4 regions of the Salipaludibacillus sp. CF4.18 genome follow, and region 1 is predicted to be linked to each of the others. Evidence: riboswitches for the same ligand, from Rfam matches in the RefSeq annotation. Region 1 holds a riboswitch; each other region holds the start of a gene.

Region 1 (8,162 bases):
TGATCCGCTTGAAGGAACGAATATTGTTGCTAAAGGTCACCCAAATGCTATGGCAGTAATCGCAATAGCCGATCGAGGCGGACTATTGCATGCTCCTGATATGTACATGGAAAAAATTGTTGTCGGTCCTGAGAGTGCCGGCTTAGTAAGATTAACCGATCCTATTGAAAAAACAATCGATATTGTTGCTAAAATGAATAACAAACGTGTTCGCGATATGACTGTCATCATTCAGGAGAGAGAAAGACATCAAACTTTAATTGAACGTGTCCAAAAGAAAGGTGCTCGTGTTAAACTATTTGGAGATGGTGATGTTGGAGCTTCTATTGCAACCGCGTTACCACAAACAGGTATTGATCTATTCGTCGGTACTGGCGGGGCCCCGGAAGGCGTCATCTCCGCTGCTGCGATCAAAGCATTAGGTGGAGACATGCAAGCAAGACTCGTTCCAATGAATGAAGAGGAAACAGAGCGTTGTAAACAAATGGGTTTAGCTGATCCAACCATGCTTTTAACATTGGACGACCTAGTTAAAAGTGATGACGCTATTTTTGCTGCTACAGGTGTTTCATCTGGTGAATTATTGGAAGGTGTTCGCTTTATGGGCGGGGACTTGGTAGAGACAGACTCCATTGTAATGCGTGCCAAAACCGGAACTGTTCGTTACATCAAAGCCCAGCATCGTTTAAATAAAAAGCCGCACTTAGTCATGCCAGAAAATAGCTGATTAGAAAAATCGTCATAAACTGTATTGTTTTATAATAATTGTCGAGCAATCGATAGACGGTGATTTGCAGAAAATAACCTATATCAAATATCCTATTCGGAGGAGTGACCGTATGAGTGAACGATTTTTCCTTTACGACGATGAAGAAGAAACCAATACACGATTCGTAAGCTTTATGGGAGAAGCACAGCGATTTGATTTAGCGATTACGACAACTTCACGACATTACGGTAAAAAACTAGTACTCGATATGCAATCAAACCGATTTGCAATTCTTGGTAGTGACGATCTTGAAACAGAAGGCTACATTGAAAGAGCATTTGACATTTCCGATGAAGAAGAAGGAAATGAACTGCGTAATTTCCTCTTAGAGATCATTTAATTGTAGGTTCTTTAATTTTACTTTTTATAAACCTTTTACTATTGGAAAGCGTCGCCTAGAGCAATTTCAAGTACCTCTCTTTTCGAAGCAATAAAAGAATCTTTCAGAAAACACTTTAATTAAAAACAGCTTCTTTTGCCATATAGGTAAAAGAAGCTGTTTTTATATAGATTCCTTATAAAACATACTATTTAATACAGTGTGAGTCTCCACCGTTACGAATTCGTTTGTGTTCCTGTTACTTTTTTTACCACAAAATAGGCACATCCAAAATTACAATATTCATATAGATATTCCGGTAAAAAACCTATTTTGGCATCAACAGAGGACTTACGATTTTTTTCTTCAAAAAAACCTTTAAGGCGAAGTTGCTCATAACCCCAGTCCCCGACAATGTAATCATATTTATTTAAGACGTCACTGAATCTAGCCTTGAAATCTTCTTCAGACCAACCTTCTCGAAACTCTTCCACAACTTCATACGTATTTCCCTGAATTTCAACCATCTATGATCACCTGCCTTCACTTCTTCTATCTTGCCTTATTTCTTTCTAAAATTCAATGCTTAGTTATCATAAATTACCACCTTAACTTAAAGAAAAATTGTACATCCTAATCAAGAAGGAGGTGGAAAATATGTTAACGAATCAATTTCGTAAAAGCTGTGGTTTTTTCCTTGTACTATCCATCCTATTGACCGGTTGTGGCGACAATATGGAAGGATTCAACTTCATGAATGGATCTAATGAACAATCGCACGCCATTAACAAGGAAAACGTAGGAGATACGAATCAATTCACACAATATGGATTTGAACGTCATTCTAAAAAAGAAGCGCAAGAGGAAGAAGTGCCCGGTTATGCAGTTTATGATCGTCCCTTATTAGCAGAAAGTATCAGTGAGATGTCTGCAAACTTAAAAAATGTTCATGATGCAGGTGTATTAGTCACTGGTCAACATGTGTTGATTGCATTTGAACATTCCTCCGAGGATCGCGAAGCTGTCGCAGAACAAGTAAGAAAAACAGCAAAATCAGTGGTACCTGATTATTACGATATTTATGTTAGTGATGATGTTCTGTTAATGGAAGACATTGAAAGTTTTGAAGGCGAGTCCTCTAGAGATATTGAAAATATGCGGGCTTTGGAACAAATAATAGAAAGAATGAAAAATTCTCCCCAAGGTGACCTAGCAAACGAATCAGCCCAAAATGATTAATTTAGTGACGGTCTCGTGCGGTCGTACGAGGCTTTTCATATTTCACGTATGAATACATCATAATAATCAAACGATACAAGAAAATAATTGAAAGGAGACTAGTTGAGTGAAACTTCCCTATTACCAGATATTCTTCATATTCGTCATTTTGTTGATCCTCTCCCCTGCAACGTTAACTTCAGCAACTGATAAAGAAGATTTATCCTCTGAGGATTTACACAAGGAACGAATGGCATTGTATCTAAAAACAGAAGCAGAAACATCAATTCCATGGTTTTATTTTGCCGGTATAGATAGCTATGAGAGAAGTTTAAGACAGGCAAAAAAAGATTTACCGGAAGAAGAAGGGTTAATTGCCATTTATTATTCCGAGGATAACTGGTCAGGTGAATTAAATCCGAATAAACAAGATACAACCCCAAAATCGATTGCTTTTTTTGGTGGCAAAGGATTAGATGGTAATGAGGATGGAAGAGCTGAACGAACAAATGACGAAGATGTCCTTCATACCTTTGCTGTGCATATGAACAAGTATGGTTCCAAAGAATCTAGTATAAGAGCGGGGTTATGGGATTTTTATCAACGTGACAAAGCAGTTGAATTAATCCTTGGTCACGCCAGTGTCTATCGTGAAATTGATTCACTTGATGTATCAAAGAGAGCTTTCCCGGTTCCCTTACATTTTAATTACAGCTATCGAACAACTTGGGGAAATGCTCGAGGATGGGGCGGAAAACGAATCCATGAAGGTACAGATATATTTGCAGGACATAGTACACCTGTCAGAGCAACCACATACGGCATTGTTGAATTAAAGGGTTGGAATAAATACGGTGGATGGCGCGTAGGTATTCGGGATACAAGTAACGTCTATCATTACTTTGCACACCTAAGCTCCTTTGAGCAAGGCATGGAACGAGGAACAGTCGTTGAACCAGGAGATGTCATTGGTTATGTTGGAAGCTCCGGGTATGGTAAAGAAGGTACACAAGGGAAATTCCCCCCACACCTACATTATGGCATGTACAAAGACAGTGGTTATACGGAATGGTCATTCGATCCCTATCCTTCTTTAAGAGTCTGGGAAAGAGCTGAAAGAAAGCAAGGAAAATAAAAAAACAGTTTAATCGATAAGAAAAATAGCTCCAAACCCTTACATGGAAAGAAAAACGCTTAGCATCTTTTATTAACTTACTTAACTAAAAAAACGACGAGTAGAATACTCGCCGTTTTTTGCGTTAATATAAGATTTATACTTCTTGATACACAGAGCTGTTCACTAGTACTTTTAGAATGAAAATTGTTAATGCAAACAGTGCAAACCCGACAAGTAATCCAATCCAAACACTGCCGGAAAAACCGAGAGCCAAGAAGGATAATGTTGCGATAACACCCACTATTAGGGCATAAGGTAATTGTGTCATGACATGATCAATATGGTGGCTTCCTGCTCCTGTAGACGAAAGTATTGTCGTGTCGGAAATCGGAGAGCAATGATCACCGAAAATTGCTCCTGCCAATACTGCTGCTAAAACAGGAAGCATTAAATTAATGTCTGTTACTGCAGCAATATCACCTGCAATCGGTAGCATAATTCCAAACGTTCCCCATGAAGTACCAGTACTAAATGCCATAAATGCAGCAATGATGAACAATAGAGCTGGTAAGTAGCCTAATTGAATATGCTCATCAACTAGTCCGGCTAAATATTCCCCTGTACCCAAAGCTCCAATAATTTCAATAATCGTCCATGCAAAAATTAAAATATATATTGCGGGAAGCATCGATTTTATTCCTGCTCCTAAACCAACCCCTAAAATCTTAACTGGTAGACGACGTGAAAAAGAAATTCCTATTGCGACAATTAAACTTATGATCCCACCATACAAAAGAGAAGCTGCAACATCTGTATTTTCAAACGTTGCCAGCAATGTAACAGAGCCTTCCGTTGCTTGGATTCCTGTTAAAATCATCGACAGGATAGTTGCAACAATTAATACAGCAATTGGCCAGATTAAGTCTCCAACGTTCCCCTTTACAGCTGGTTTCATTTGATCACTTTCACCAGGTGCTGGTCCTTTTTTAGTATCTACTAACTCACCTGTATTGATCGCACGGTTTTCATGAGTTCGCATGAGACCAATGTCCAATTTAAAATATGCAACTGCAAGCACAAATAAGATGGCAAATATCGCGTAAAAATTCATCGGTGCGATAAATAGGAACGCCTGTAACGCCTCGTATTGAGTCACACCGTGTGTTACAAGAATTCCGCCAATGATCGTGATAATGTACGCACCCCAACTCGACAGTGGAGAAATAACACACATAGGTGCTGCAGTCGAATCAACGATATACGCTAATTTTGCCCGAGAGATATTATGCCTGTCCGTAAAAGGACGACTAACATTTCCGACCGTTAAACTATTGAAATAGTCATCAATAAATATAATAATTCCAAGAAAGGCTGATACAAATTGTGCTCCAATACGTGATTTAACTTTTGTTAGAGCCCATTCCCCAAATGCTTGACTCCCGCCTGTGATGGTAATGAGAGAAGCAATCATCCCCAATAATAGCAAAAATAAAATGATATAAAATTCCCATGAATTGATTGCCCCATCCACAATAAATATTCCAGAAACAATGGATGCTATTTGAGAAATAGAGTCGATGATCATTGACTCTCCTTGATTTACCATCAAGGCACCAACAATAATTCCTACCCCTAAAGAAACAAGTACTCTTTTCGTAATAATGACCATTAAAAGCGCTAAAATTGGGGGTACAATTGATAAAATTCCAAGTTCCATACTTTTCTCCTCCTGTAAAAATAAAATGACTGATTATAACACCTTAACTTTAGACTGTACTGTTAGCTCTAACTAAAAAAAGCAGCAAAGGAAAAATCCCTTGCCACTTCAATATGAAGTTAAGACGAATCTCCAACACAGTTCAGTAGTTCTCCACTATTAACAGATAGTGACAGTGTAATATTTATTGAATATTACCCCAGCTGTTGCATCGTAGGACACGATCACAATGCTTCGGCAATGTTTCCTTTCAAAGACTTTCCTCGTTGTCCTAACTCCAGTCTCCTAGTAATAAACTTTGCGCCTCTACCTCACCGATTGATGAGGTCTACTTTAATATTCAATTTTTTTAAGCCTGAATTATTATACCAAACGTATCACTTATTTTCAACAATAACTCACTAGTTATTTGTTTCCAAATCTAAATCATCCAGTCCATCAGGTCTTTGAATCACAGCTGGAGTCATTCCTCCGGTGCCAGTGCCACTTTCACCACCATAAAACTCTGGAACTTCCCCTGGAATCAAGATCATTCCAACCGGGATAGAAGTTTTCACAACTTCCGTAGCTGTAGCAAATGGAATCACTATTTGTACGTCCGCTTCAATTTCCACTGATATACTCATATAGGTATTATTAATCCCAACATCTAAAATATTTTCTTTTAAATTGGACTTCACAGCCCCTATTGCTGATAACCGCACAGGAATTCGAGGCCCCAAGTGAGCTAACAGTGCATTGTTTGTAGCTTGCCCAAGCGGAATCATATGAATGATTCCATCTTCAGAAAAAACCGCTCCCTCTCCATTAACGTCAACATCCTTTGGAAATCTATTATCTTTTGAACGCCCATGTTCTATGTCGTTTAAATAATTTTGTACACTTTCCGTGGTCTCCTGCAATACCCGATTATAGATGACAGAATTAAACTGAACAGAAGTAACCTCACCCTCTTCATTTTTTTCTAATTCTACTAAATCATCCATATCCGTATTATCAAGAAATTGACCAGAAACAGCATCATTAATAGCTAAGGTACCAATCCTTTGCGTCTCAGTCTTCGCAATAGCAATAAGAGTCGGTCTAACACCCGCGTCAATGATGCCTAAGCCGGTGAGTGTTAGCATAATAAATATAATAGACGAAATCATAAAAACGTAACGGAAAGGAAGAGGTCCTTTCTTCTTTCGGCTTTTTGGCCGAACGGTGCGAAATGTCTTCATTGTGATTCCCCCTTCAGCACATACATATGCTAGAAAAGGCAAAGATTGTACCAACAATAACTGTGAAGTAGTATTTATTTTTCATTAGGCTTTGTTACACATTGAATGTTGTTTTTAAAGTAGATAAGGCTTCTCATTAAAATACGATGGACTAATGAGCCCACCGTAAAATAATTAATTCTTTCGTTCATATGTAAGGAAGGTATGAGCATGGGAATTCCTCTCATCCACCTTGCCTTTTTTTGAGGCCACAACTTCCCATTGGCCATCGTCAATGGCCGGAAAAAATGTATCCCCTTCAAATGATTCATGTATTTCCGTAATATATAATCGGTCGGCTAGTGGCAACAGCTGTTCATAAATCGTTGCACCACCAATGACAAAAAATTCTTCCTCATCTTTTACAAGCTTATCCATTTCAGAAAAATTATTAATGACTTCAACTCCTTCTGCCGAAAAGTCATTATTTCTCGTCAACACTATATTTCTGCGTTTTGGTAAAGGTCGTCCAATAGACTCGAATGTTTTTCTTCCCATTACAATTGAATGTCCGTTGGTTGTCTGTTTAAAGAATTGTAAATCACCGGGCAGATGCCAGGGCATCTGCCCATCTTTTCCGATTACGTTATTTTCACTCATCGCCGCAATCATGGAGATCATACAGATACCTCCCCTTTAATATGTGGATGAGGATCGTATCCTTCAAGCACGAAATCTTCAATTGTAAAATCTTCAATATGCTTTCGATCAGGATTTAGCTTCATCGTAGGTAAAGCACGAGGATCTCTTGTAAGCTGCAGTTCAACCTGCTCTATATGATTGTTATAGATATGTACATCACCGAACGTGTGAACGAACTCACCCACTTCTAAGCCGCACTCTTGTGCAATCATCATCGTTAATAAAGAGTAGGAAGCAATATTAAACGGTACACCCAGGAAAACGTCTGCACTTCGTTGATACAACTGACACGAGAGCTTCCCGTCGGCCACGTAAAATTGAAACAGGCAATGACATGGCGCTAGAGCCATTTCATCTAAATCTGCAACATTCCAAGCATTTACAATAAGTCTCCTTGAATCAGGATTCGTTTTAATTTGTTCAATAATAGAACCTAGTTGGTCTATACTTTCTCCTGATGGAGTCGGCCAGGATCGCCATTGCTCCCCATAAATCGGGCCTAAATCGCCATTTTCGTCTGCCCATTCATCCCAAATACGCACCTTGTTTTCTTTAAGATATTTTATATTCGTATCGCCTTTAATAAACCAAAGCAGTTCATGAATAATTGCACGCAACGCTAATTTCTTAGTAGTTACGACCGGGAACCCCTTTGCTAAATCAAATCTTGTTTGATAACCAAAAGTACTTATCGTTCCCGTACCTGTACGATCCTCTTTTTTAACACCCTTATCAAGTACATGTTGACACAAGTCTAAATACTGTTTCAATGGTTGAACCTCCTAATGAAAACGCGCAGCGTCTTTTATTAAATACAGCGTGATCTTTAAAGCCACCATCATTTAAGCATCAAGAGCGAACTTCCCTTGATGCGTGTGGCGTAAAGATAGCTGTCAACTTATAAATTCTTACCTCTAATCAAAACCGCATAGCCGTCTTTTATTAAATGTAGCGTTTTCTCCTGCCTGCACAGGATCTGCGCGATTAGCAGTTTCTTTTATACGACTAAAACCGCAGGCAGAGTTTCTATCGCTACATGTAAAGTTATATTTTGGTCTCCTGTGTCAAAGAATCACAAGATGAAATCGTGACATTTAATTCATCTGACAGATCTATAT
Region 2 (8,162 bases), on a different contig from region 1:
ATACAGGTGGCACAATTGACAAATTAGAAGCCATTCCAGGTTTTAGTGTAGAAATCACAAATGATGAATTTATTGACCTAGTAAATACGAATAAAGCAGCGGTAATTGGTCAAACGCAAAACTTAACCCCAGCAGACAAAAAGCTTTATGGCCTGCGGGACGTAACAGCTACGGTTAATTCGATTCCGCTTATTGCGAGTTCAATCATGAGCAAGAAAATTGCATCAGGTGCTGATGGTATCGTCCTTGATGTAAAAACAGGTGCTGGTGCATTCATGAAAGAATTGTCTCAGTCAAAAGAGTTAGCGGAAGCGATGGTTCAAATTGGTAATAATCTTGGTCGTAAAACGTCCGCAATCATATCAGATATGAGCCAGCCGTTAGGTTTTATGATAGGAAATGCATTGGAAGTGAAAGAAGCAATTGATACGTTAAAAGGTGAGGGACCGGAAGATTTAACGGATTTATGTTTAACATTAGGCAGTCACATGGTAGTAGTTGCCAGTAAAGCAGATACGTTAGAGGAAGCGCGGGAGATGCTTGAAGAGTCCATCAATTCAGGTAAAGCTTTAGAGCAATTTAAGATATTTATTGAATCGCAAAAAGGTGATCCTTCTGTGGTCGATAATCCAGAAAAACTTCCGCAAGCATCCTTTAAAGAATCTGTCCTTGCTGAGAAAGATGGATTTGTATCAGGTATAGAAGCTGATCATATAGGGACCGCTGCAATGGTATTAGGAGCTGGTCGCGCTACAAAGGACTCCGTGATTGACCTTGCTGTAGGAATCGAGTTACATAAAAAAATAGGAGATTCCGTTAAAAAAGGTGAATCTTTAGCTACTATTTATTCGAATCAAAAAGATGTCATTGATTCGAAGAGTAAAGTGTTAGCTTCTTATCACTTTTCATCTGATCCAGTCTCTGCTCCTACATTAGTGTATGACATTATCACGTAAAGTTTTAAAGTTTAGCCGTCAAGGAAAGTTAACCAACTTTCCTTGACGGCTTTTTTTAATTCTACCTCCTCGTGAAATGAACATGCCTCTTCCTCTGTTAACATAGCTCTGAAGCTATTGTTATTTCTGCTAGAGTCGCCGCTTTTGATATCTTCGGTTTATTCTTCTAAGAACAATCCTTTTATTTGAATGAGGTTCCATAAACAGGTGTATGAAAGTTTTTCATAAAGAAATAAATTCATTAAAGAATAAGACTAGATTTTTTGGAGAAAATAGAATGGCATAGATTGATAATAATCGGAGGGATACGTGTGAAAAAAATACTTATTGGCTTGGTAACGACCCTTGTTTTTTTAACACCAATGAATCAAGCGAATGCGGAAGAAGATCAGCATGAGTTTGCGGAAGAAGCGACATCTGCTATTTTAATGGAGAGGGATACGGGGACAATTCTCTTTGAAAAAAATAGTCAAGAAAAGCTTCCACCGGCAAGTATGACCAAAATTATGACAATGTTGTTAATTATGGAAGCGTTGGATAACGAGGAAATTACTTGGGAAGATACAGTTCGCGTCAGTGAAAAAGCTGCTTCTATGGGTGGTTCACAAATTTTTCTGGAACCTGGGGAAGAAATGACAGTCAAAGAATTAATGAAAGGGATTGCTATTGCCTCTGGTAATGATGCGACTGTAGCAATGGCTGAGTTTTTGGCAGGATCTGAAGAAGAATTTGTGAAAGAAATGAATCAAAAAGCAAAGGAACTGGGATTAGAAAATACTACTTTTCAGAATACGAACGGCCTTCCAGCTGCTAATCATGAGACATCGGCTTACGATATGGCAGTGATGGCAAAGGAATTATTAAAACACGAGGAAATTACGGAGTACACGAGCTTGTACGAAGATTATTTGAGAGAAAATACAGATAACCCTTTCTGGTTAGTTAATACGAATAAATTAGTTAAATTTTATCCTGGTGCAGATGGATTGAAGACTGGATTCACCAGAGAAGCAATGTATTGTTTGACTGCTAGTGCGAACAAAGATGGCATGAGGATGATCGCTGTCGTCATGGGTGCTCCATCTCCAAAAGAGAGAAATCGCCAAATTACCGAAATGTTTGATTATGCATACAGTCAATTCGCCCTTCACACTCAGCATGAAGCAACAGATATTCTAGGTGAAGTAAAGGTTGATAAAGGTGCTGAATCTAGCGTAAGTGTTAGTGCAAAAGAACCTGTTTCGATTCTAATGAAAAAAGGAGAAAAAACAGATGGGTTATTAGAAAAGACAGTGTGGAAAGAAGATGTACGAGCACCAATTCAAAAGGGCGATGAGTTAGGCACTATTTCGCTTGAAAGAGATGGTGAGACTCTCCTATCTATGCCGCTTATTGCCACGGACGATGTGGAAGAAGCTTCTTTTTGGAGACTGATGAAACGAACAAGTGAAGTTCTTTTTGGAAATGCCTCTTAGAGAAAAATGCTAAATTTGAATTGTTTTAGCGAAGTAGCACTAGTTTTGTTTTTGAGAAGGAAATAAAGAGAAATAGATGGAATTAGCTACGTAAACCATTTTAAATATGTGGTGAAGAAAATGGAGAAGGAGAGGTTGAAACATGAATTTATTGATTGACTTGGAAAAAAGAGAAGAAGTTTTATGCGTGCGTCTTGTTGGGGAACTTGATCATCACGCTGCAGTTAATCTGCGGGAAAGAGTGGACGCTGCTTTATCTGAAAATAATTTAACTCATGTACTATTAAACCTAGAAAAATTAACTTTTATGGATAGTTCTGGACTTGGGGTTGTTCTAGGTCGTTATAAGAGAGTGCAGGCAATGGGAGGAGAAATGGTCGTGTGTTGCATTTCTCCTCAGGTTAAAAGGTTATTCGAACTTTCGGGGATATATAAAATTGTTTCAATTACATCCAACGAGCGAGAAGGATTAAGCAGTTTAGGAGTGGTGGCGTCATGAATAATCGGATGGAATTATCTTTTTCAGCAATTAGTGAAAATGAATCGTTTGCCAGAGTATCCGTAGGCGCATTTGTCACACAGTTGGATCCAACAATGGATGAGTTAACTGAAATCAAAACGGTTGTGAGTGAAGCTGTAACGAATGCGATTATTCATGGTTATGGAGAAGGCAACGAAGGAACAATTTATATTGAAGTAATGTTAGAAGGAGAAACGGTTCACTTGATTGTTCGGGACGAGGGACGAGGCATCAATGATCTTGAAGAAGCGAAGCAGCCTTTATTTACGTCATTACCTGAACTTGAAAGAAGTGGAATGGGATTCACCATTATGGAGAACTTTATGGACAATTTGCAAGTGGAATCAGAACCAATGAACGGGACAACGGTAACCTTGACGAAACGTCTCTCAAATTCTAAAGCACTAGCGAATTGAGAGGGATTTTATGATGAGTGCCAATGTGAAAAAAGAAAAACGGAAACACCTAGAAGATAAAGAGGTCAAAAAGTTAATTAAAGAAGCTCAAAGTGGTAATAAAGCTTCACGTGAAAAAATTGTTCACCATAATACGAGATTAGTATGGTCTGTGGTGCAACGTTTTATGAACCGGGGATACGACCAGGATGATTTATATCAAATCGGGTGTATTGGATTAATAAAGTCTGTCGATAAATTTGACCTAAGCTTTAACGTAAAGTTTTCCACATATGCAGTTCCAATGATCATAGGAGAGATTCAGCGGTTTCTAAGAGATGATGGAACAGTGAAAGTAAGCCGGTCGATTAAAGAAACTGCTAATCATATTCGAAGAATGAGTGATGAATTATCCAAAAGTCTTGGTAGAGTTCCTACAGTGAAAGAGATTGCTAAACAGTTAGACATTTCACCTGAGGAGGTTGTTTTTGCCCAGGAAGCGAGCAGACAATTGGCTTCTATTCATGAGACAGTATATGAAAATGATGGGGAACCAATCACAATATTAGATCAAATCTCTGATGATAGCAATTCGGAGTGGTTTGAAAAAATAGCGCTTAAAGAAGAAGTGGAAAAATTGTCGGAACGCGAAAAACTAATTATTTTTTTACGTTATTATAAAGATCAGACGCAATCTCAAGTGGCTACTAGATTGGGAATTTCACAGGTTCAAGTATCACGGCTGGAGAAAAAAATATTACTACAATTAAAGGAACAACTCAACGAATAAAGTTGAGTTGTTTTTTTTGTATTGATTCTTCCTTATTCACTCATACTATGTGTGATCACAATAGAAAGGGGACTTTTAATATGGGTGAATCACAAAAAGAAACAGATAAAAAGCCCAAAATATCACCTAACATTCTTGTTAATGAAGCGGAAATTACAAGAAGAGTTGGAATCGGAAAAAGCTTTGATGTAGACGTTAGAAAATTACATATATTAGATAAGGACGTTCAGATTTATTTTACAAATGGATTATGTGATATTGACTACGTAATTGAAATACTCAAAGAATTAATGTTTCTTGACACGACTCACTCTAAAAAACTAGATGCTCGTAAAGAAATTCAGAATCATTTGGCACATGTTCAAGTTAAAATGACTGAAATTCTGGAAGACGCTATAAAAGAGATGCTTTCAGGCCTGGTGTTCATCTTAATAGAAGGTGAATCAGAAGCAATCATAGTCGATGTGAGGAGCTATCCTGGTCGAGGACCAGAGGAACCAGATCTAGAGAGAGTAATAAGAGGGAGTCGTGATGGATTTACAGAAAATATTATCGAAAACACAGCTTTGACACGAAGAAGGATTCGTGATGAAAGACTTAGAAATGAAATGACCCAGGTAGGCAAAAGGTCAAAAACAGATATTTGTATTACTTACATCGAGGGGATAGTCGATCCAAAATTGGTAGAAGTAATTAAAAAAGAATTAGATGGAATTGATATAGACGGCTTAACAATGGCAGATAAAATGGTCGAGGAATTTCTAGTAAAACAAGGCTGGAATCCCTTTCCGATGGTTAGATATACAGAGAGACCAGATGTAGCGGCAACCCATTTATTTGAAGGTCATGTCATTTTGTTTGTAGACACTTCTCCCAGTGTGATCATTCTGCCAACAACATTATTTCATCATGTACAGCATGCAGAAGAATATAGACAAGCACCTTTGGTTGGGTCCTTTATGAGGTGGATACGTTTTGCAGGGATTTTGTTTTCCTTATTCATTTTGCCTTTTTGGTTATTAGTAGTTAAAGATCCCGGTCTATTACCTGCTAACCTTGAATTTATAGGACCAAATGAAGTGAACGGAAATATACCTATATTTGGACAAATATTATTTGCAGAATTAGGAATCGAACTGTTAAGAATGGCAGCGATTCATACCCCAACCGCGATGGCTACTGCATTAGGTCTTGTCGCTGCCCTGTTAATTGGTGACATTGCCATTCAAGTTGGACTATTTGTCCCAGAAGTAATTCTGTACGTAGCAGTAGCTGCTATAGGCATCTTTGCCACACCTAGTCATGAGCTGGGGGTAGCAATAAAATTACTTCGATTAGGTTTAATACTTGCAGTAGGTTTTTTCGGTGTCCCGGGACTTGTTATCTCCTGTGTGATTTCACTCGCATATTTAGCCGGAAGAAAAGCGTTAAATGCGCCATATTTGTGGCCATTTTTACCGCTTTATCCTAAAGCTGCAATAGATATTTTTATACGTCAAGCAGTTCCGCTTAAACGGATAAGACCTAGCGTTGTCCATCCAGTCGATTCAATAAAGCAGAGAAAAACGTAAAGTTGTTGCGTGAATAATTTAACTATGCTATTGTTTAACAAAATGAATAAAAACTTGTAATTAGGTAGAGGTGCAATCTCGAAAAAGTATACTGTTGGAGCTTCAGGACAGCTATGAAAACAGAGGAAAGGTCGAATTGCCGAAGCAGCTATGTTTCCTTGACTTAGCTTGCTGGGGTATAGTTGAATAAACTATGCACTGTCACTGCGTTTGTAGTGGAGCACTATCCTATTGGAAACCGATGGACTAATCGAAAACCAAGAGGAATGGATGTGTTTCGCATTCATTCTTTTTTTTATTCATATATAAAAGAACCGAGAGGGTTTGCTGATAAGGAGTGATATAGATGGGTTTTTATGGTACTAGTAGTGTCAACCAAGAAGGTCATTTGACAATTGGCGGGGTAGATGCCACTACCCTTGCGGAAACATATGGTACACCACTATTTGTATACGATGTGAAAGATATTCGAAATAGAGCACATGAGTTTCAGGAAGCATTTATAAATCAAGGTGTAAATTATCAAATAGCATATGCTAGTAAAGCGTTCAGCTGCATAGCGATGGTCGAATTGGCCGATGAATTGGGCTTAAGTTTGGATGTCTGTTCAAGTGGTGAGCTCTACACAGCATTGCAGGCAGGCTTCCCTGTAGACAGAATCCATTTTCACGGAAATAACAAGACGCCGGATGAGCTGGAAATGGCAGTGAAGGAAAAAATTGGCTGTATTGTTGTGGATAATTTCACAGAATTGGCATGGTTAATGGCGATAACAGAAACAAACAAAACGAAGATGGATGTTTTGATCAGAATTACTCCAGGTGTCGAAGCCCATACACATGAATATATTTCAACCGGTCAAGAAGATTCTAAATTTGGCTTTGATTTAAACAGTGGGCAAGCGAAGAAAGCTATAAAAATGATATTATCTCATTCCTTTTTAACTTTACAGGGTGTACATTCCCATATAGGTTCACAAATTTTTAAAGCGGAAGGATTCCAGGAAGCTGTGAAAGAAATTTACCGTTCTTTAGCTGCTTGGAAAGAAACATTAGATTATTATCCAAATGTACTTAATTTAGGTGGTGGTTTTGGGATTCGATACGGTGACCAGGATCACCCTCTTCCTCTCCATGTTTATATTGATTATATGGTTGACAAAGCCAAAGAAGAAGCAGCGAAATTAGACATGCCAGTACCGGAAATTTGGATTGAGCCAGGTCGTGCTTTGGTTGGAGAAGCAGGTACAACGCTTTACAGTATAGGAAGTAGAAAAGACATCCCCGACATTCGCACCTATATTTCAGTTGATGGCGGGATGACTGATAATATTCGCCCGGCACTCTATCAGGCTGAATATGAAGCGGTTCTTGCAAATAAAGCTAACGAAGAAAATACAGAGGTTGTCAGTATTGCCGGTAAGTGCTGTGAAAGTGGAGACATGCTTATCTGGGATATTTCCTTGCCACAGACTACACAGGGGGATATTTTAGCGGTATTTTCAACAGGTGCATACGGTTATTCCATGGCAAATAATTATAATCGCATATTACGTCCAGCGGTAGTTTTTGTTGAAAACGGAGAGCATGAATGTGTTATAGAACGAGAATCATTAGAAGACCTTGTTCGGCATGAACGTCGTTATAGTGCTGTGAAGGGACAGAATCGGGTAGAAGGTACGGTATAAAAAATAGTTTAATAACGTAGAGGAAACTAGATAAAATGCTATCTAGTTTCTTTCTGTATTTAACTAGTGTAAAATAAAGAATGTGTACATAATTAAAAATACTATGGAGGTTTTAGATATGAAAAAAGGTGAAATTACGTTTGAAAATGGAGAAAAAGTAGTGATTGAATTTTATCCCGACGAAGCACCAGGTACGGTTGCTAACTTTGAGAAACTTGCTAATGACGGTTTTTATAACGGATTAAATTTGCACCGTGTGATCCCAGGGTTTGTAGCACAAGGTGGTTGTCCAAATGGATCTGGTGCAGGCGGACCGGGTTATACAATTAAATGTGAAACAGAAGGAAATCCTCATAAACATCAAAAAGGAAGTCTTTCAATGGCTCACGCGGGTAAAGATACTGGTGGAAGTCAATTTTTCTTAGTGCTTGACCCACAGCCGCACTTAGACGGTGTTCATACTGTTTTTGGTCAGGTAATTGAAGGTCTTGATTCAGTAGATAGAATTAAACAAGGTGACGTTATGAAAGAAGTTACTGTTTACGACGCATAATCAATTAACTTAACGACCGCATATTTTTTGCGGTCGTTTTATTATACGTAAGAATTCATAAAATTCTTGATTTTTTTTCGAACAGAGGTGCTCGAATCCACTCTAGGCGGACGGATTTCGTTGGACAAGTACCGGAATCCACTGAAAAAGTGCTTATATTTATAGGATGGATTTTTACATATAATGTAATCGTATAAAGAGGTTGAGGAGCCCTG
Region 3 (8,162 bases), on a different contig from region 1:
AATAGTTGTGCAGGCACAGTACGTATTAGTCTCTATTGTCTAGCGTGCTTATTTCAAGTAGACAATAGCCAAGTTAAAAAAGAAAGTGGTGATTTGGTTGCCAGAATTCTCATTAATTCGAGTGACTAAGGAAGCTAGAGTGGGCATACTTACATTGGCTAACCCCCCTGCGAATACTCTTTCCCAGAAAATGATTCAAGAGATAGACATGGCCTTTGATCACTTCTCTCAAGACTCAGAGGTAAAGGTCATTCTTCTTCACGGAGAAGGACGGTTCTTTGCAGCAGGAGCAGATATCAAGGAGTTTACTCGGGTGAAACATGGGGCGGATTTTCAAGATTTGGCTAGAGAAGGGCAACGTGTATTTAGAAAAATTGAAAGCTTTCATAAACCTGTACTTGCAGCCGTCCATGGAGCTGCATTAGGTGGCGGTCTTGAATTGGCGATGGCTTGCCATATGAGAATAGTCGCTGAAAGTGCAAAATTGGGATTACCGGAATTACAATTAGGACTGATACCTGGGTTTGCTGGAACACAGCGTCTTCCAAACCTAGTTGGCAAGTCAAAGGCTATGGAGATGATTCTAACGTCAGATCCTGTAACAGGAGTAGAAGCAGTAAAATTGGGATTGGCTAATCAAGCTTACTCCGAAGATCATTTGCTGGAAGAAGCAAAAAAGCTGGTATCTAAAATTAGTGGAAAAGGGATACAAACGATTTCAAATGTATTGGAATTACTTAAAGTTTCTGAAACAGAGCCCTTCGAACAGGGTCAGGAAAAAGAAGCGCTACGTTTTGGAGAAGTATTTGAGACGTATGATGCTTCAGAAGGAATCAAAGCTTTTATTGAAAAAAGAAAACCTAGTTTTGAAGATCGCTAATTTTCATTGATTCGTATTTTGTAAGCGGTTAAATGATAATAGATTTTAATTAAATTTTGGGAGGGACTTATATGAATATATACGTAATTATGAAGCGAACGTTTGACACAGAGGAGAAAATCCAGATCGAAAATGGGATAGTAAACGAAGATGGTGCGGAATTCATTATTAATCCTTATGATGAATATGCGATTGAAGAAGCGATTAAATTAAAAGAAAAACATGGTGGTGAAGTGACGTTAGTTACAGTAGGAGACGAAGACGCTGAAAAGCAAATACGTACCGGATTGGCTATGGGTGCTGATAAAGCAGTACTTATTGAAGACGAAGATGTGGAAAATGGTGATCAATATTCTACGCAAGAGCTTTTAGCGGCTTATTTTAAAGATAAAGAGGTTGATATTATTCTAGGAGGTAATATCGCAGTTGATGGAGGTTCCGGTCAAGTTGGGCCTAGATTAGCAGAAAAATTAGGGTTTAACCATGTAACGTCCATCGTCAAATTAGAGATTGAGGGGTCAACAGCTTTTATTGAGCGCGATGTAGAAGGAGACCAGGAGATCATTGAAGTTCAGCTTCCTCTCCTTGTGACTGCTCAGCAAGGGTTGAATGAACCGAGATATCCTTCGCTTCCTGGGATCATGAAGGCAAAGAAGAAGCCTTTAGAAACATTGGACTTGGATGATTTAGATTTAGAGGAAGAGGATGTGGAGGGGAAGACGAAAACGGTTGATCGTTATCTGCCTCCTGAAAAAGCAACTGGAAGAATATTAGAAGGTGAATTAGACTCTCAAGTTTCCGAGTTAGTTTCTTTACTAAAAAATGAAGCAAAAGTGATATAACAGAAGGGGATGATGACAATGTCAAAAAAAATACTTGTTGTAGGCGAAATTCGTGATGGAGAATTTAGACATGTGTCTTTTGAAGGTATTGGTGCTGCAAAGCAACTGTCAGGTGACGGAGAAACTGTAGGGGTTTTACTAGGTAAAAGTGTTAGCGCTTTAGCCAATAAAATGATTCATTTTGGTGCTGATCGAGTGATTACTGTGGAACATGATAACTTATCACAGTATACACCTGAAGGATTTACACAAGTACTTCAAGCGGTAGTTGAACAAGAAAATCCGGATGGTATTCTCCTAGGGCATACATCGATGGGGAAAGATCTTGCACCAAAATTGGCAAGCAGAATTGGATCGGGTCTTGTCTCTGATGTTGTATCAATGGAAGTATCGGGAGACGACGTTGTTTTTATCAGACCTATATATTCTGGAAAGGCGTTTGAAAAAATTACTGTAGAAGAAGGTTTAACATTTGCGACGATTCGTCCAAATAACATTCCAGCGTTGGAAAAAGATGAATCGCGTACAGGTGATGTGGCAAGTTTGGAAGTTGACGTGAAAGATTTACAAACAATTATCAAAGAGGTAGTCAAAAATACATCCTCTGGTATTGATCTATCTGAAGCATCGGTCATTGTATCAGGTGGAAGAGGAATGAAAGGGGAAGAAAACTTTAAAATATTAGATGAGCTTGCTGAAGTATTAAATGGTGCGGTAGGTGCATCACGTGGCGCGTGTGATGCAGAGTATTGCGATTACGCACTTCAAATTGGTCAAACAGGTAAAGTTGTAACTCCAGACCTTTATATTGCAGTTGGTCTCAGTGGAGCGATTCAGCATGTTGCAGGAATGTCTAACTCCAAAATTATTGTCGCTATCAACAAAGACCCAGAGGCGGAAATTTTTCAAATAGCTGATTATGGAATTGTTGGTGACCTGTTTGACATCGTACCAAAATTAACAGCGGAATTTAAAAAGGTATTAGCTTAATACGATTGACATAAGAGGGTGTCCTGAAGGCGAAAAGACTTTGGGACATCTTTTTTTAGAGGTTGTTCTATGCTTTCGAACAGAGCGGGAGCAATCCGCTCTCGGCGGTTGAAGCTCACGCTGTATTTTATAAAAAACGCTGTGCCGTTTTTCTTATAAGCATTTATTTTGCGATGAGGCTTAAGTTTAGTTATGATAGGGATAATGAAAGTTTAAATGGTTAGTCTATAGGGGAACAGAAGCTGTATAGTGTTTTCTATGGAGTTAAAAACATCTTATAGATTAATTAAAATTTCAATTAAAGAATGAAAGAATCCAAGGAGGAATATACAATGGCAATTGTAAATGTTACTGACCAAAACTTTTCAACTGAAACAGAACAAGGCTTAGTTCTTGCAGATTTCTGGGCACCTTGGTGCGGACCATGTAAAATGATCGCTCCAGTGCTTGAGGAACTAGATGGTGAAATGGGCGACAAAGTAAAAATCGTTAAATTAGATGTTGACGAGAATCAGGAAACAGCTAGTAAACACGGTGTCATGAGTATCCCTACTTTACTCGTATTCAAAAATGGTGAAGTTGTTGATCAAATCGTTGGTTTCCAGCCTAAAGAGGCGTTAGCTGATACACTAAACAAACATGTATAATTAACAAATATTGAAGAAACTGGTCATCACTTATGATGATCAGTTTTTTCTGTGTTTATCAGTAGCAAGTTTGGAAAAACTCGTGCTATAGTTAGATATTATAACCTCAATCACATGGGGTTCACATTCTTCGAGATTATTCAAAAACGTGAGTGGACAGCAGACTTTTTTGAATAAGCTTGAACGGTCATATGTTAAAGGGGTTTATACGATGGAAGAACTTAAAGAAAAAATTCAATTAGTACCATCCCAACCAGGATGTTATTTAATGAAAAATAAACATGACACGATTATCTACGTAGGAAAAGCAAAAATTCTGAGAAACCGTGTGAGATCATATTTTAGAGGGACTCATGACAAAAAAACGCAACGGCTTGTTAGCGAAATTACGGATTTTGAATATATCGTTACTTCTTCTGACCTAGAGGCTCTTATTTTAGAGCAAAATCTGATTAAAAAGTATGAACCAAGATATAATGTTTTGCTAAAAGATGATAAGACATATCCGTTTTTAAAAATCACGAAAGAAGAACATCCAAGACTAATTACAACGCGTAAAGTCAAAAAAGACGGAGCAAAATATTTTGGTCCATATCCAAACGCGCAGGCGGCCAATGAAACAAAAAAACTATTAGATAGATTGTATCCGTTAAGAAAATGCCGCACGTTACCTGATCGAGTCTGTCTTTATTATCACATTGGCCAGTGTCTTGCACCTTGTGAGTTTCCGGTTACGCAAGAAAAAAACAAGGAACTTGTTTCAGAAATTACGAAGTTTTTAAATGGTGGACATGAAGATGTCAAAAAAAATATCACCAATAAAATGCTGCTTGCTTCGGAAGAAATGAATTATGAGCGTGCGAAGGAGCTTCGTGATCAAGTGAAGCATATAGAAGCTGTTATGGAAAAACAAAAGATGACTATCACCGATCAATTGAATCGGGATGTTTTTGGCTATTATGTAGATAAAGGATGGATGTGTGTTCAAGTATTCTTTGTTCGCCAAGGGAAACTAATTGAAAGGGATGTATCGTTGTTTCCAACCTATCAAGAGCCGGAAGAAGACTTTTATACGTTTCTTGGTCAATTTTATTTAGAAGATCAGCATAAAAAACCATCAGAGATATTTATTCCCGATGGAGCTGATCCTGAAATCGTATCGCCATTTTTAAATGTCAGAACGATTCAACCTAAAAGAGGACAGAAAAAAGAACTCGTTCATCTAGCGATTAAAAATGCCAAGCTAGCTTTGCAACAAAAATTTGATTTAATTGAAAGAGATGAAAAAAAGACTGTTTTAGCAATTGAAAGACTCGGACAAGCCATGAATATAGATACACCATACCGAATAGAAGCATTTGATAATTCTAATATACAAGGTGCCGATCCTGTTTCAGCGATGGTATCATTCATCGATGGTAAGCCTGATAAAAATAATTACCGTAAATACAAGGTAAAAACAGTCCAAGGTCCGGACGATTATGAATCGATGCGGGAAGTGGTTCGACGTCGTTATTTGCGCCTGTTAAAAGAAGAGTTACCTTTGCCTGATCTTATTGTTATTGATGGAGGAAAAGGCCAAATATCGGCAGCTTTAGGAATTTTGGAAGATGAGCTGAATGTATCGATTCCAGTCTGTGGACTAGTGAAAGATGATAAACATAAGACTTCCCAACTAATGATTGGAGATCCCCCTGAGGTCATTTCTCTTTCTAGGACGAGTCAGGAATTTTATTTACTGCAGCGAATTCAAGATGAAGTTCACCGTTTTGCAATCAGCTTTCACAGAAATGTTCGGAAGAAATCTATGTTCACTTCGATACTTGACGAGGTCGAGGGAATTGGCGAAAAACGTAAAAGAATGCTCTTAAAAGAATTTGGATCTTTAAAACGCTTGAAAGAGGCGTCAGTGGAAGAAATACAGCGATTAGGAATACCTCAGTCGGTTGCTGAAACCTTAAAGAGAATGATGAGCGATGAGGGGAATAAATGAAGCTAGATCCGTGTTGCTATGACTCGTTGCATTTGTTAACCTATTAAATGGGTTGAATAACAGGTAGGGGTTGCGGTAACCATCAGTAAAACACTGCAAAACGGTGAGATTTCAGGATAGTGTTTGAAAGAGGAAGTCGCCGAAGAATAGGTCTTTCTCACAAAGTATTTTTTCGGAAAGTGGTGCTTTAGAACAGAGAGGTTTTTGCTTTTACCAGCAACTAGTACTTTCAATATTTTAATACCGAATTTTGAAATTTTACTCACAAGGTCAATTCTGGCTTTGCAGTGAATAATTGCTGAGTTGCCACATAGCTATGTATGTGGAGAACTATCTCACGAAACGGCTTTTGCCAATAACTTAGAAGTCGTATTCGGCAAGGAGACAAGTCTCGTTGTCGAATTCTTTTATACGAGAGAATTCACTCGTGATCAGTGTGAAAAGATGAAACGAATTTTTGAAGACAGAAATATGTGTGAAAAAAAGTCGAGGAGGCGTTCATATTGACAACGATTGTCCAGAAGTTCGGGGGAACTTCTGTAGGGGATGTAACTAAAATTAAGAATGTTGCACGGAGAATTAAGCGGGATATGGATGCGGGAAAGAAAGTTGTAACCGTCGTATCAGCTATGGGTAAATCCACTGACTCATTAGTGAATTTGGCTAAAGACATAACAGATTCACCGGATCCCAGAGAGATGGATATGCTTTTAACAACAGGAGAACAAGTAACAATATCATTAGTAGTTATGGCATTGAAAGAATTAGGTGTAGATGCAGTGTCTATGACAGGTTGGCAAGCAGGAATCAAAACAGAAGCTGTCCACCAAGATGCTCGTATTACAGAAATAGACGCAGAAAAAGTGCAAAAGCATTTAAACAAAAACCGGGCAGTTCTTGTAGCTGGATTCCAAGGTGTCGGTCCAAGTGGAGAAATTACAACATTAGGGCGTGGAGGATCCGATACATCCGCAGTGGCATTAGCTGCAGCACTTGGAGCAGAAACATGCTCGATTTATACGGACGTAACAGGTGTTTTCACAGCTGATCCAAGGTATGTGACGAAAGCACGTCAACTGGACAGCGTGTCGTATGATGAAATGCTTGAATTAGCTAATTTAGGTGCAGGTGTACTTCATCCGAGAGCGGTGGAGTTTGCTAAAAATTATCACGTTCCTCTTATTGTGCGTTCAAGTACAGAGGACGTAGAGGGAACGATGGTTGAGGAGGAAGCAACAGTGGAGCAAAATCTAATTGTACGAGGTTTAGCCTTTGAATCGGAAATAACGAAAATTACCATTGAAAGATTACCAAATCAGTTCGAAACAATGCCTACACTTTTCTCCATGCTTGCTGAAGCGGGAATCAGCGTTGATATTATTATTCAGCAAATGACTTCTGACAATGGGATAAACGTTTCATTCACATTGGATACACAGGATCTTGGAAAAGCTTTGGATTTGTTACACAATAAAAAAGCGGAATTATGTTACAGTTCTATTAATCATGAAAGCACACTTGCTAAGGTTTCAATCGTTGGATCTGGAATGGTTTCGAATCCAGGTGTAGCTTCTGATATGTTTAAAGTATTAGCAGAGCATGAAGTGGCTATTAAAATGGTTACAACATCTGAAATAAAAGTTTCCGTTGTTGTTCCAGAAGTCGATATGATAACTGCAGTAGAAGGATTACATGCACACTTTGGTTTAGATGCGAAAGAAAAAGCAAAGATTGAAGCAATTAAGGCATAATTTACTAAAAACAGTACTCATATATAAACAAAAAAAGGAGTTTCCTGAATGTATCATCAGGAAACTCCTTTTTTTTGATAGATAAGAAAGTTATAAAATGACAGCTATCTTTACGCCACACGTATCAAGGGAAGTTCGCTTCCTTTCGAGTAGCACCTACACGCACTAAGTAGGTGCTACTCGGGGGTGGTTTTAAAGATCACGCTGTATTTAAGAAAACAGCTCTGCCGTTTTTCTTAGCCATTTTATCGATCTATTTCACTATCTTCCCTTTCCGGTCTTTTAAACGGTAACCAATTCTTTTCTCCAAACATGGTGACCATCATTGGAATGAACAGCGGGAGCATTATCACAGCGTATATGAGCAATCCAGTCAGTACAAGAGTACCAATTTGAAGCAGAGATAAAACGCCTGAAGGCATCATCGCCCCAAATGTTCCAGCCAAAATAATAGCTGCTGACAGTACAACGGTACCTATTTGAGTCATGGAACTTACTAATGCTTCTTTTATTGGCATTACTCTCACATTTTCGCCAAAACGTCCCATTAGAAAAATAGAATAATCGACGCCTAAGGCCATAAGCATGACAAATCCGAAAAATGGAACTGCCCAACTTATACCGGAGTATCCTAGTATATGGATGAATATTAATTCGGTAAAAGCCATGGACGCAATATAAGTTAAAATTAGTGATGCAATGATATAAACTGGCATGACTAAGGATTTCAACAATACTACGAGTACAATAAATATCCCAGTAAGCATGATAATAGCCGTTCGGTTAAAATCCTCATCAGAGATCGTTTTTAAATCCTGATTTACTACGGCTAGACCACCTAAAGAGTACGTAATATCTTCGAGTTCCGTACCTTTCAGTGCATTATCTATTTGCCTCTCAATATCACTGACTACCGCCATTGCTTCGTTGCTGTATGGGTTAATGGCTAAAACAACGTCAAATGTGGTTAATTTACGGTTGGGGCTAGTAAACATATCCCATATTTCATCTAATTCACCATCATCAAACGCAGTTTGTGGGACAAAAAAACCTTCCAGT
Region 4 (8,162 bases), on a different contig from region 1:
ACGTTGTTTGTTGTGGGAAATATTTAATAGTTAAAAAACAGGAGGTTTTATCATGAGAATAGATTTTCATAGTCACGTAAAAATATCTAAAAAGTCGCTGTTTATGCCTGACTATTTTAGGGAGATGATGAAAGAGGCAAAAGCAAGCGGGTTAACAGCCCTGGCAATGACGGAACATTTTAACACCTTTCGAATGAATGATCTTTTTGATTTCCTTGAAAAGAATTACACGTACGAGCAAGGGTATTATATGATTGACGGATTAAAGCTTTTTCCAGGAATTGAAGTAGATATTCAGGAAAACGGACATATTCTCCTGATTGGGAACCGTGAAGATGTGCTGGAGATTCGTAAAGCTCTAGAAAATCATACAACCGAGACAACATTCCTTCCTTTTGATGATCTTTTGAATCTTGTTGAAGGTTATCAATTGTTAAAAATAGGCGCTCATCCATTCCGGGAGAGCACCCCTCTCCACCATCTTGAAATCAAACAGCTTCAACGCCTCGATGCTTTTGATCTAAACGGGAAGGATCTATATGCATATGGAAAAGAACCATATACAAGTAAATTAATTAATTTTGCGGAGGTAGTTGGTCTCCCAATTGTTGGAGGCAGCGACACTCACCAATACTTACAATACGGAAGTGTTTATAATGATTTTAATGAGGAGTGTAATACAGTTAATGAATTAAAAGCTTCCATCTCAACTGGAAACTTTACCGTTCAGACTTCTCCAGCTCTTGATGTCAAAGTAAAAGCAGCAACTCTAGTAAAAAAATTATTAAAGGAAAAGTTAACAGATAGGGAGCCTTTATCTATACCAAATCGTTCTTAAGAAACAATTAATTAGTTGAGTAATAGATTCTGATTTGGAAAATAAAATGCAAAAATAAGAAAACCTAATCACAATCGAATAAAGGCAAAAATAAAAGGCATGAGCCTGGTAAATTAGGGAGTTCATGCCCAATTAGATACCCAAAGGAAATAATCTACCTTACCTTAAGGGGATCATCATTCGCTCAGGGCTTTTTACGAGTTAACTCTAATTTATCTTGTAAAATAACACTGTTTACAATATTTGTTATAAATGATAAGATATTTTAAATATTTGAAACGCAATGAAGAGAAGAGTAGGTAATGATGTTCTTTACAGGGAGCTCCGTTAATTGAAAAGGAGTAAGAATGAATTTATTGAACCAAGCCTCTAAGTGTCGCATTGGAACCTTCGCTGGGGATGATGTGACGGGAGCTCCCGTTATAGAGCTAAAGTATAATCATTTGTTTGAACCTCTAGTAAACCACGGGTGTTTCTGCCTTTGACGTACTTGATAAGATTAATATGGTGACATATTAATAAACTGGGGTGGCACCGCGATTTCGAATCTCGTCCTCAAGATTAAATTCTTGGGGATGGGGTTTTTTAGTGAATATTAAAATAGTATTGAAATCATGGAAGTATCCTTCCATCTTATTATTTGGTATTGGAATTTCCAATATTGGCATGTGGATCTACTTTATTGCTTTGAATGTTATCGTTTTCAATATGACAGGATCTGCTCTTGCCGTGGCATTACTTTACATCATCAAACCTTTAGCTACACTGGTAACTAATTTATGGAGTGGCAGCATAATTGACCGGCTTAACAAAAAGCACTTCATGATTTTGTTGGATCTTCTGCAAGGCATTCTAATTACATGTTTAGCAGTTTTCTATACTTCCTTATGGGTCATTTACATCTTGGTGTTTTTTATAAGTTATGGGACGTATTGGAAGTATGTATGGTTTTGTTGAAGCCTTTCTTGTCATAGTTACCACTTCTATTTTTGCTGTCACAGTTCATTTAATTTCCGTTCAATATGCCGTTGTAAGTGGTGCTTTTATCACATTGGTGCTGACGACTGTTTTATTATTCGTTATCATAAAGCCTTCCAAACGAAAATATCATGATTCTAGAATGGAAAAATTCCCATCATGAATAAGTCTTTTTTGATTTATTCATGATTTAATTTCTCCTCCATTCTTCCTCTAAGATACTCATTTCATATAGACTCCAATATTCGTCTCCATTTTTTGCAGTGTCCCTAAGTAAACCTTCTTTTTTAAAGCCTACTTTTTCATAACACTTTATTGCAGCAGTATTGAAGTCAAACACTCCCAGACTTACGCGATGTAATTGAAGTTCATCGAATGCTACTTTGAGTATTTCTTTCATCATTTGTTGTCCTATACCTTGCCCTCTTACATCTTCAGAACCAATTAATACTTTCCCGATCCTGGCAGATCTATTTTTTCGATTTATTTTCCCTAAGGAAATGTGTCCAAGAATTTCACCGGATTTTTGGTGAATAACGTTATATACGAGAGTTTCTGCATTTTCATGATTCGAATTTTTCGTGTATATATTTAATTGCCCCTCATCCAATGGATAAATAAACCCTGGTCCACCCCATTTTAGTAATAACTCCGGGGAATCAATCCAACTTATAAGCCTTTCAAAATCCGCAGTGTCAAAAAATTTTAGTTCTATCATATTAAGATCTCCTTTCCATCATTAATGAATGCAAATTCTGCTCATAATTATACCAGTTTCATTTTATCTAGCTTTTAACCATCTATTTGCTTTAGCATCGATATCCTTAATAAAATTGTTTTTACCATCTATGTATTTCTCGATATCATCTGGATACTTTTTCGCCAACAGTTGTTTCAGTTGACTGTACCTGTCTGCTTCATGTGGGTGAGCTATCAAGTAGTCCTTAAATACTATGTGCCGTTGTATTTCTCTATTTTGCGTTCCAAAAACATGAACGTGATGACTCCGGTTATTTCCCCCTTTCTTATAAAAACGTCTACCTTCAATACCGTTTTCTCCCATAGCCACATAGCCAATCCGCTCCATTTCCAAGTTAAAAGAATCGACATTCTCTATCTTCTGCACCTCAACAAGGATGTCAATTACTGGCTTAGCATGCATGTTCGGTATTGCTGTACTGCCAATATGATATAGATGTATACACTCACTCCCGAAAATACGAGATATTTTTATAGACTCCTCTTGAAATAATAGTGTCCATTCTTCTCTGTAAGAGACAACCTCGACTTTTCTCATATTTTTTCACCCTCACTTAATGATTATATGATATCTGCTTTTAATTGTATTACTTTATACATTTTCTTACAATCACTATCAAAAAAGTGAAAGCATCCGTCCGTGGTGAATTAGAACAGGCGGTTCCACCCCCTTGCCGCAGCTGGACGCTTCCATCGCAATATCACATGAATATACGCATACTGTAGGCACTACCGCCGCTGTTCCGTGGGCTTCTAACATTCCATCTTCCTCTTCATATCCATTTTGCTGAAAATCCCTTGACAAAACCTTAATAAATGACTAAGATGAATAAGGAATAATTGAATATCAAAACTTCGCAATTTGTGAAGAACATGGACTTTTCTAAAGGGTAATCCTTTATTTTCGCCATACATCTGACCCGATGTATGGCTTTTTTGTATTCAAAATAAATTTAGAGGTGAAAGATTATGAAAATGTGGATGTATGCTTTATTTGTTTTTATTGGTGGTTGTTCTTTAGGAGCACTATCTACGAGTGTGAAACTTGCATATGGTGCTGGTTTTAATTTAGCTCAAATTACTATTAGTCAATTTATGATAGGTGCTGCACTTCTTTGGATACTTGTGCTTTTCACTAGAAAATCCAAGATGTCAATAAAGTATCTTGGCTTGCTTTTACTTTGCGGAATTCCTATGAGTTTAACCGGTGTTTTTTATTACTTTTCGCTGCAAACTATAGATGCTTCATTAGCGATCATCTTTTTATTTCAATTTGTATGGATTGGATCTCTGTTTGATTACATTCTGTATCGCAAAACTCCGAGTAAAGCTCAATGGCTCTCGATTGTCATATTACTCATAGGCTCACTTTTAGCTACTGCAATTATTACGAATGGATTTGGAAGCTTTACGATAAATGGTGTCATTTTTGGTATTCTATCTGCTTTCACGTTTACTTCATTCTTATTTATTAGCGGCAACGTTGGAAAAGAACTTCCTCCTTTACAGAAAAGCGCGCTAATCGCGACAGGAGGACTTATCTTTGTTAGTATTCTTTTCCCTCCGACTACCGCATTTGAGAGTGTTTCGCAAATGATTAGCTTTTCACCATATGGCGTTTTCCTAGGCGTATTTGGGGTTTGTTTGCCACCGTTACTATTTGCGATTGGAATGCCGAAAGTTGGCACTGGTCTTGGAACAATTCTTTCTGCTTCTGAACTTCCAGTCGCTGTCATACTTTCTGCAGTAGTTTTAGTAGAATACGTTGCACCCATCCAATGGTTAGGTGTTATTGTTGTTCTCCTTGGTGTTGCTCTAGGTAATATAAAGCTTTCTTCTTTTTCAAAAAATAAAAATTGGCAAGCGGAAAAAGTATCTTAGTTTAATATTTTATTATTCTTTCAAGACTTGCTGCGAGCGTTATTTAGACTATTCCTATTTCATAGACAAGTTTCAACTATTGTATTACGGGAATAGTAGAACCAAGTCCAACAGATAAAATTCAAAAACTATTGCAAAAGTTACTTTTCTTTGATAAAGTAAACTCAAAGTTCATATTTATTTACTTCAATTATCTTTTGAAGTGAGTATAGAGGTGCAAAGGTCATTAGTACGTATTTTGAGGAGATTGAGCTCCTATGATAAATATCGAAAGGGATACTTGCCGAAGCAATAGTCTGCTCATAGGATTGTTGTTGGGTCTGTCATTGAATAAATGCAGAACTGTCATGTAGTCAGATGACTATATGGAGGGCTATCTCACGCTGGAATAACTGTGTTATACATTCTAGCAGCAACGATACCCTCGTTGTTGCTTTTTAGTGTTTAAATAACAGTTACTCATGCGATTTAGCTCTATTCAGGACCTTGGACTCGTCATGTAGATTGGACGAACAAAATTTGTTGAATAGAGGTGTTTCAAATGAATTTCGGACACGTTTTAACCGCGATGGTCACGCCATTTGACCAAGAGGAAAACATTGATTTTCATGCTACAAGAGAATTAGTAAATTATTTAATTGCAAATGGATCAGATGGTCTTGTTGTTGCAGGCACAACTGGAGAATCCCCAACATTAACGAATGAGGAGAAACTTTCATTATTCCGTTATATCGTGGAAGTTGTCGATGGAAGAATCCCGGTTATTGCTGGAACAGGCTCCAACAGTACGAAAGCATCTGTAGAATTAACAAAATTAGCAACGCAAACTGGTGTAGATGGAGTGATGCTCGTTAATCCATACTACAACAAGCCAAATCAGGAAGGCCTTTACCTTCATTTTAAAAAGGTAGCCGAGTCTACAAACTTACCAGTTATGCTTTACAATATTCCTGGTAGATCTGCCGTGAACATGTTACCGGAAACTATCATTCGACTATCCCAGGTTGAAAATATTGTTTCCGTTAAAGAAGCAAGTGGTGATCTTGATGCAATGACTACGATCATTCAAAATACTCCAGAGAACTTTTCTCTCTACAGTGGTGATGATAGTCTAACCTTAGCGGTATTAGCCATCGGTGGACACGGAGTCGTATCTGTTGCCTCACATATTATTGGTAGTGAGATGCAAACTATGATTACCGCTCACCAAAACGGTAACAGCCAATATGCTTCCGCACTTCATCGAGATTTAGTGCCAATGATGAAAGCGATGTTTATTGCGCCAAGTCCTTCCCCAGTGAAAGCAGCATTGGAAATGAAGGGTATACACGTAGGACCTGTTAGATTACCAATGATTCCGGTAACAGAGTTAGAAGCACAAACAATCTATCAAGCAATCCAACATAAAATATACTCTTCATCAGCAGTTTAAAAAAGGTGTCCTAAGGGACACCTTTTTTAGTTGAGTTGCCTGTACTATAAAACTTGTACTACTGAATCACCACTTTTACCTTCTGTTATATAAGAAAAAACATTCTGTTATATTCGTCATGAAAGTGTCACATTTCAAGTTACTCCTCTTCCTTATTCTGTTTTATAATTAAATTACAACATCATGTGAATGTTTTCACATAAAAACTTTTATCTCAATTTAGAAATGGAGGAATCTTTGATGGTGACTACTTTTGAAAAAAATGAAAAGCGTGGATGGGAAGGATTCAAACAGGGTTGGAAAATGAAGTAAATGTAAGAGATTTTATCCAAACCAATTACAAAGTATATGAAGGTGACGAGTCTTTTTTAACTAACGCAACCAAAGCTACAAAAGATTTATGGGAACTAGTGATGAAACTAACAAAAGAAGAACGTGAACGCGGTGGTGTGTATGATCTTGATACAGAAATAGTATCAACGATAACCTCCCATAAGGCAGGTTATTTAAATCCTGCAACGGAAAAAATTGTTGGTGTTCAAACTGATATCCCCTTTAAGCGCTCCATGCAACCATATGGCGGTATTAGAATGGCTAAAGCTGCGCTTGAATCTTATGGCTATAAATTGAACGAAAAAGTAGAAAAAATCTTTTCTGATTATCGGAAAACTCACAACGAAGGAGTATTTGACGCTTACACTCCTGAAATGATGCTCGCTAGAAAGGTCGGTATTATTACTGGTCTGCCAGACGCATACGGCCGCGGCAGAATTATTGGAGACTATAGACGAGTTGCCTTGTATGGTGTCAACTATCTAGTAGCTGTAAAAAAAGAAGAGCTTGCTAGTCTCGCAGGTAAAATGACGGAGGATGTCATTCGATTACGTGAAGAAATTGCGGAGCAAATCAGAGCCTTGCAAGAGTTGAAAGAGCTTGGGAATATTTACAGCTTTGACATTTCAGAACCTGCGCAAAACGCTAGCGAAGCTTTTCAATGGCTCTACCTTGGCTATCTAGCAGCAGTAAAAGAACAAAATGGGGCAGCAATGAGTTTAGGACGGGTTTCTACCTTTTTAGATATTTATATTGAACGTGATCTCGAAATTGGAAAAATGACAGAAAAAGATGCACAAGAATTAGTTGACCACTTTGTTATGAAGCTAAGATTAGTAAAATTTGCACGAACACCTGAATATAATGAATTATTCAGTGGTGACCCTACTTGGGTAACCGAATCTATTGGTGGAATTGGTAAAGACGGTCGTCCATTGGTTACAAAAAACTCATTCCGATTTTTACACACGTTAAAAAATCTTGGACCAGCACCCGAGCCAAACTTAACCATCCTTTGGTCACCTGCATTGCCAACATCATTCAAGCATTTCTGTTCAAAAATGTCTATCGAGACGAGTTCCTTACAATATGAAAATGATGAAATTATGCGACCTGAATTTGGTGATGATTATGGTATTGCCTGCTGCGTTTCCGCAATGGAAATAGGAAAACAAATGCAATTATTTGGGGCACGAGCAAATTTAGCTAAAGCTTTACTGTATGCGATCAATGGTGGAGTTGACGAAAAAGCGAACGTCACAGTTGCACCTGGCATAAAGCCTATCACTTCCGATTATTTAGATTACAACGAAGTTATGAACAACTATGACAGGGTATTAGAGTGGTTATCGGATCTTTATATAAATACTTTAAACATTATCCACTTTGATGCATGATAAGTACAGCTATGAAAGAATTGAAATGGCATTACACGATAAAGAAATCATGCGTACCATGGCCACTGGAATTGCCGGATTGTCCGTTGTAGCAGATTCATTAAGTGCGATTAAACACGCTAAAGTAAAAGTAATCCGTGATGAAAACGGATTAGCTGTCGACTATGAGATCGAAGGTGACTATCCACAATATGGAAATGATGACGACCTTGTCGACGACATTGCAAAAGACATCGTTATTAAATTTTCAAAAATGTTAAAGCAGCACCAAACTTACAGAAACTCTAAGACAACCATGTCTATCCTTACGATTACTTCCAATGTTGTTTACGGAAAGAAAACCGGGAACACACCTGATGGCCGAAAAAGTGGTGAACCATTCTCGCCTGGTGCTAATCCGCTTCACGGTCGCGATAAAAAAGGTGCATTGGCTTCTCTGAACTCTGTTGCAAAAATGCCTTATGAGCATTCTTTAGATGGTATTTCAAACACCTTCTCTATCGTACCTAAAGCACTGGGTAAAGAAAAAGATGTACAAAAAGCA

The links. Region 1 has a riboswitch for lysine ahead of ACHABW_RS14405 (Na+/H+ antiporter NhaC family protein). Riboswitches for the same ligand answer to the same signal wherever they lie in the genome.
Region 2: it holds a riboswitch for lysine, as region 1 does, so the genes downstream of both, lysA (diaminopimelate decarboxylase) here and ACHABW_RS14405 (Na+/H+ antiporter NhaC family protein) in region 1, are expected to answer to the same signal.
Region 3: it holds a riboswitch for lysine, as region 1 does, so the genes downstream of both, ACHABW_RS08785 (aspartate kinase) here and ACHABW_RS14405 (Na+/H+ antiporter NhaC family protein) in region 1, are expected to answer to the same signal.
Region 4: it holds a riboswitch for lysine, as region 1 does, so the genes downstream of both, dapA (4-hydroxy-tetrahydrodipicolinate synthase) here and ACHABW_RS14405 (Na+/H+ antiporter NhaC family protein) in region 1, are expected to answer to the same signal.

What each region holds. Positions count from the first base shown of each region.
Region 1 is NZ_JBIMEV010000023.1:34,798-42,959, reverse strand. It holds gene glpX (class II fructose-bisphosphatase) at 1-727, shown strand, start outside; gene ACHABW_RS14425 (DUF3055 domain-containing protein) at 840-1,109, shown strand; gene ACHABW_RS14420 (YutD family protein) at 1,325-1,615, opposite strand; gene ACHABW_RS14415 (YhcN/YlaJ family sporulation lipoprotein) at 1,746-2,327, shown strand; gene ACHABW_RS14410 (M23 family metallopeptidase) at 2,434-3,441, shown strand; gene ACHABW_RS14405 (Na+/H+ antiporter NhaC family protein) at 3,578-5,140, opposite strand; lysine riboswitch at 5,279-5,457, opposite strand; gene yunB (sporulation protein YunB) at 5,542-6,363, opposite strand; gene ACHABW_RS14395 (dihydrofolate reductase) at 6,538-7,023, opposite strand; gene ACHABW_RS14390 (thymidylate synthase) at 7,020-7,814, opposite strand; gene ACHABW_RS14385 (HD-GYP domain-containing protein) at 8,089-8,162, opposite strand, start outside.
Region 2 is NZ_JBIMEV010000006.1:78-8,239, reverse strand. It holds gene ACHABW_RS05890 (pyrimidine-nucleoside phosphorylase) at 1-956, shown strand, start outside; gene ACHABW_RS05885 (D-alanyl-D-alanine carboxypeptidase family protein) at 1,268-2,431, shown strand; gene spoIIAA (anti-sigma F factor antagonist) at 2,574-2,930, shown strand; gene spoIIAB (anti-sigma F factor) at 2,927-3,367, shown strand; gene sigF (RNA polymerase sporulation sigma factor SigF) at 3,381-4,136, shown strand; gene ACHABW_RS05865 (spore germination protein) at 4,217-5,707, shown strand; lysine riboswitch at 5,765-5,941, shown strand; gene lysA (diaminopimelate decarboxylase) at 6,054-7,394, shown strand; gene ACHABW_RS05855 (peptidylprolyl isomerase) at 7,513-7,947, shown strand; partial or broken gene ACHABW_RS05850 (hypothetical protein) at 7,989-8,162, opposite strand, start outside.
Region 3 is NZ_JBIMEV010000010.1:37,626-45,787, forward strand. It holds gene ACHABW_RS08755 (TetR/AcrR family transcriptional regulator) at 1-5, shown strand, start outside; gene ACHABW_RS08760 (enoyl-CoA hydratase) at 98-880, shown strand; gene ACHABW_RS08765 (electron transfer flavoprotein subunit beta/FixA family protein) at 952-1,722, shown strand; gene ACHABW_RS08770 (electron transfer flavoprotein subunit alpha/FixB family protein) at 1,741-2,712, shown strand; gene trxA (thioredoxin) at 3,045-3,359, shown strand; gene uvrC (excinuclease ABC subunit UvrC) at 3,571-5,352, shown strand; lysine riboswitch at 5,409-5,693, shown strand; gene ACHABW_RS08785 (aspartate kinase) at 5,856-7,103, shown strand; gene ACHABW_RS08790 (MMPL family transporter) at 7,349-8,162, opposite strand, start outside.
Region 4 is NZ_JBIMEV010000003.1:55,754-63,915, forward strand. It holds gene ACHABW_RS03210 (energy-coupling factor transporter transmembrane component T family protein) at 1-27, shown strand, start outside; gene ACHABW_RS03215 (PHP domain-containing protein) at 53-838, shown strand; partial or broken gene ACHABW_RS03220 (MFS transporter) at 1,433-1,759, shown strand; gene ACHABW_RS03225 (hypothetical protein) at 1,779-1,979, shown strand; gene ACHABW_RS03230 (GNAT family N-acetyltransferase) at 2,007-2,534, opposite strand; gene ACHABW_RS03235 (GrpB family protein) at 2,598-3,113, opposite strand; gene ACHABW_RS03240 (EamA family transporter) at 3,545-4,456, shown strand; lysine riboswitch at 4,658-4,840, shown strand; gene dapA (4-hydroxy-tetrahydrodipicolinate synthase) at 4,998-5,888, shown strand; partial or broken gene pflB (formate C-acetyltransferase) at 6,129-8,162, shown strand, end outside.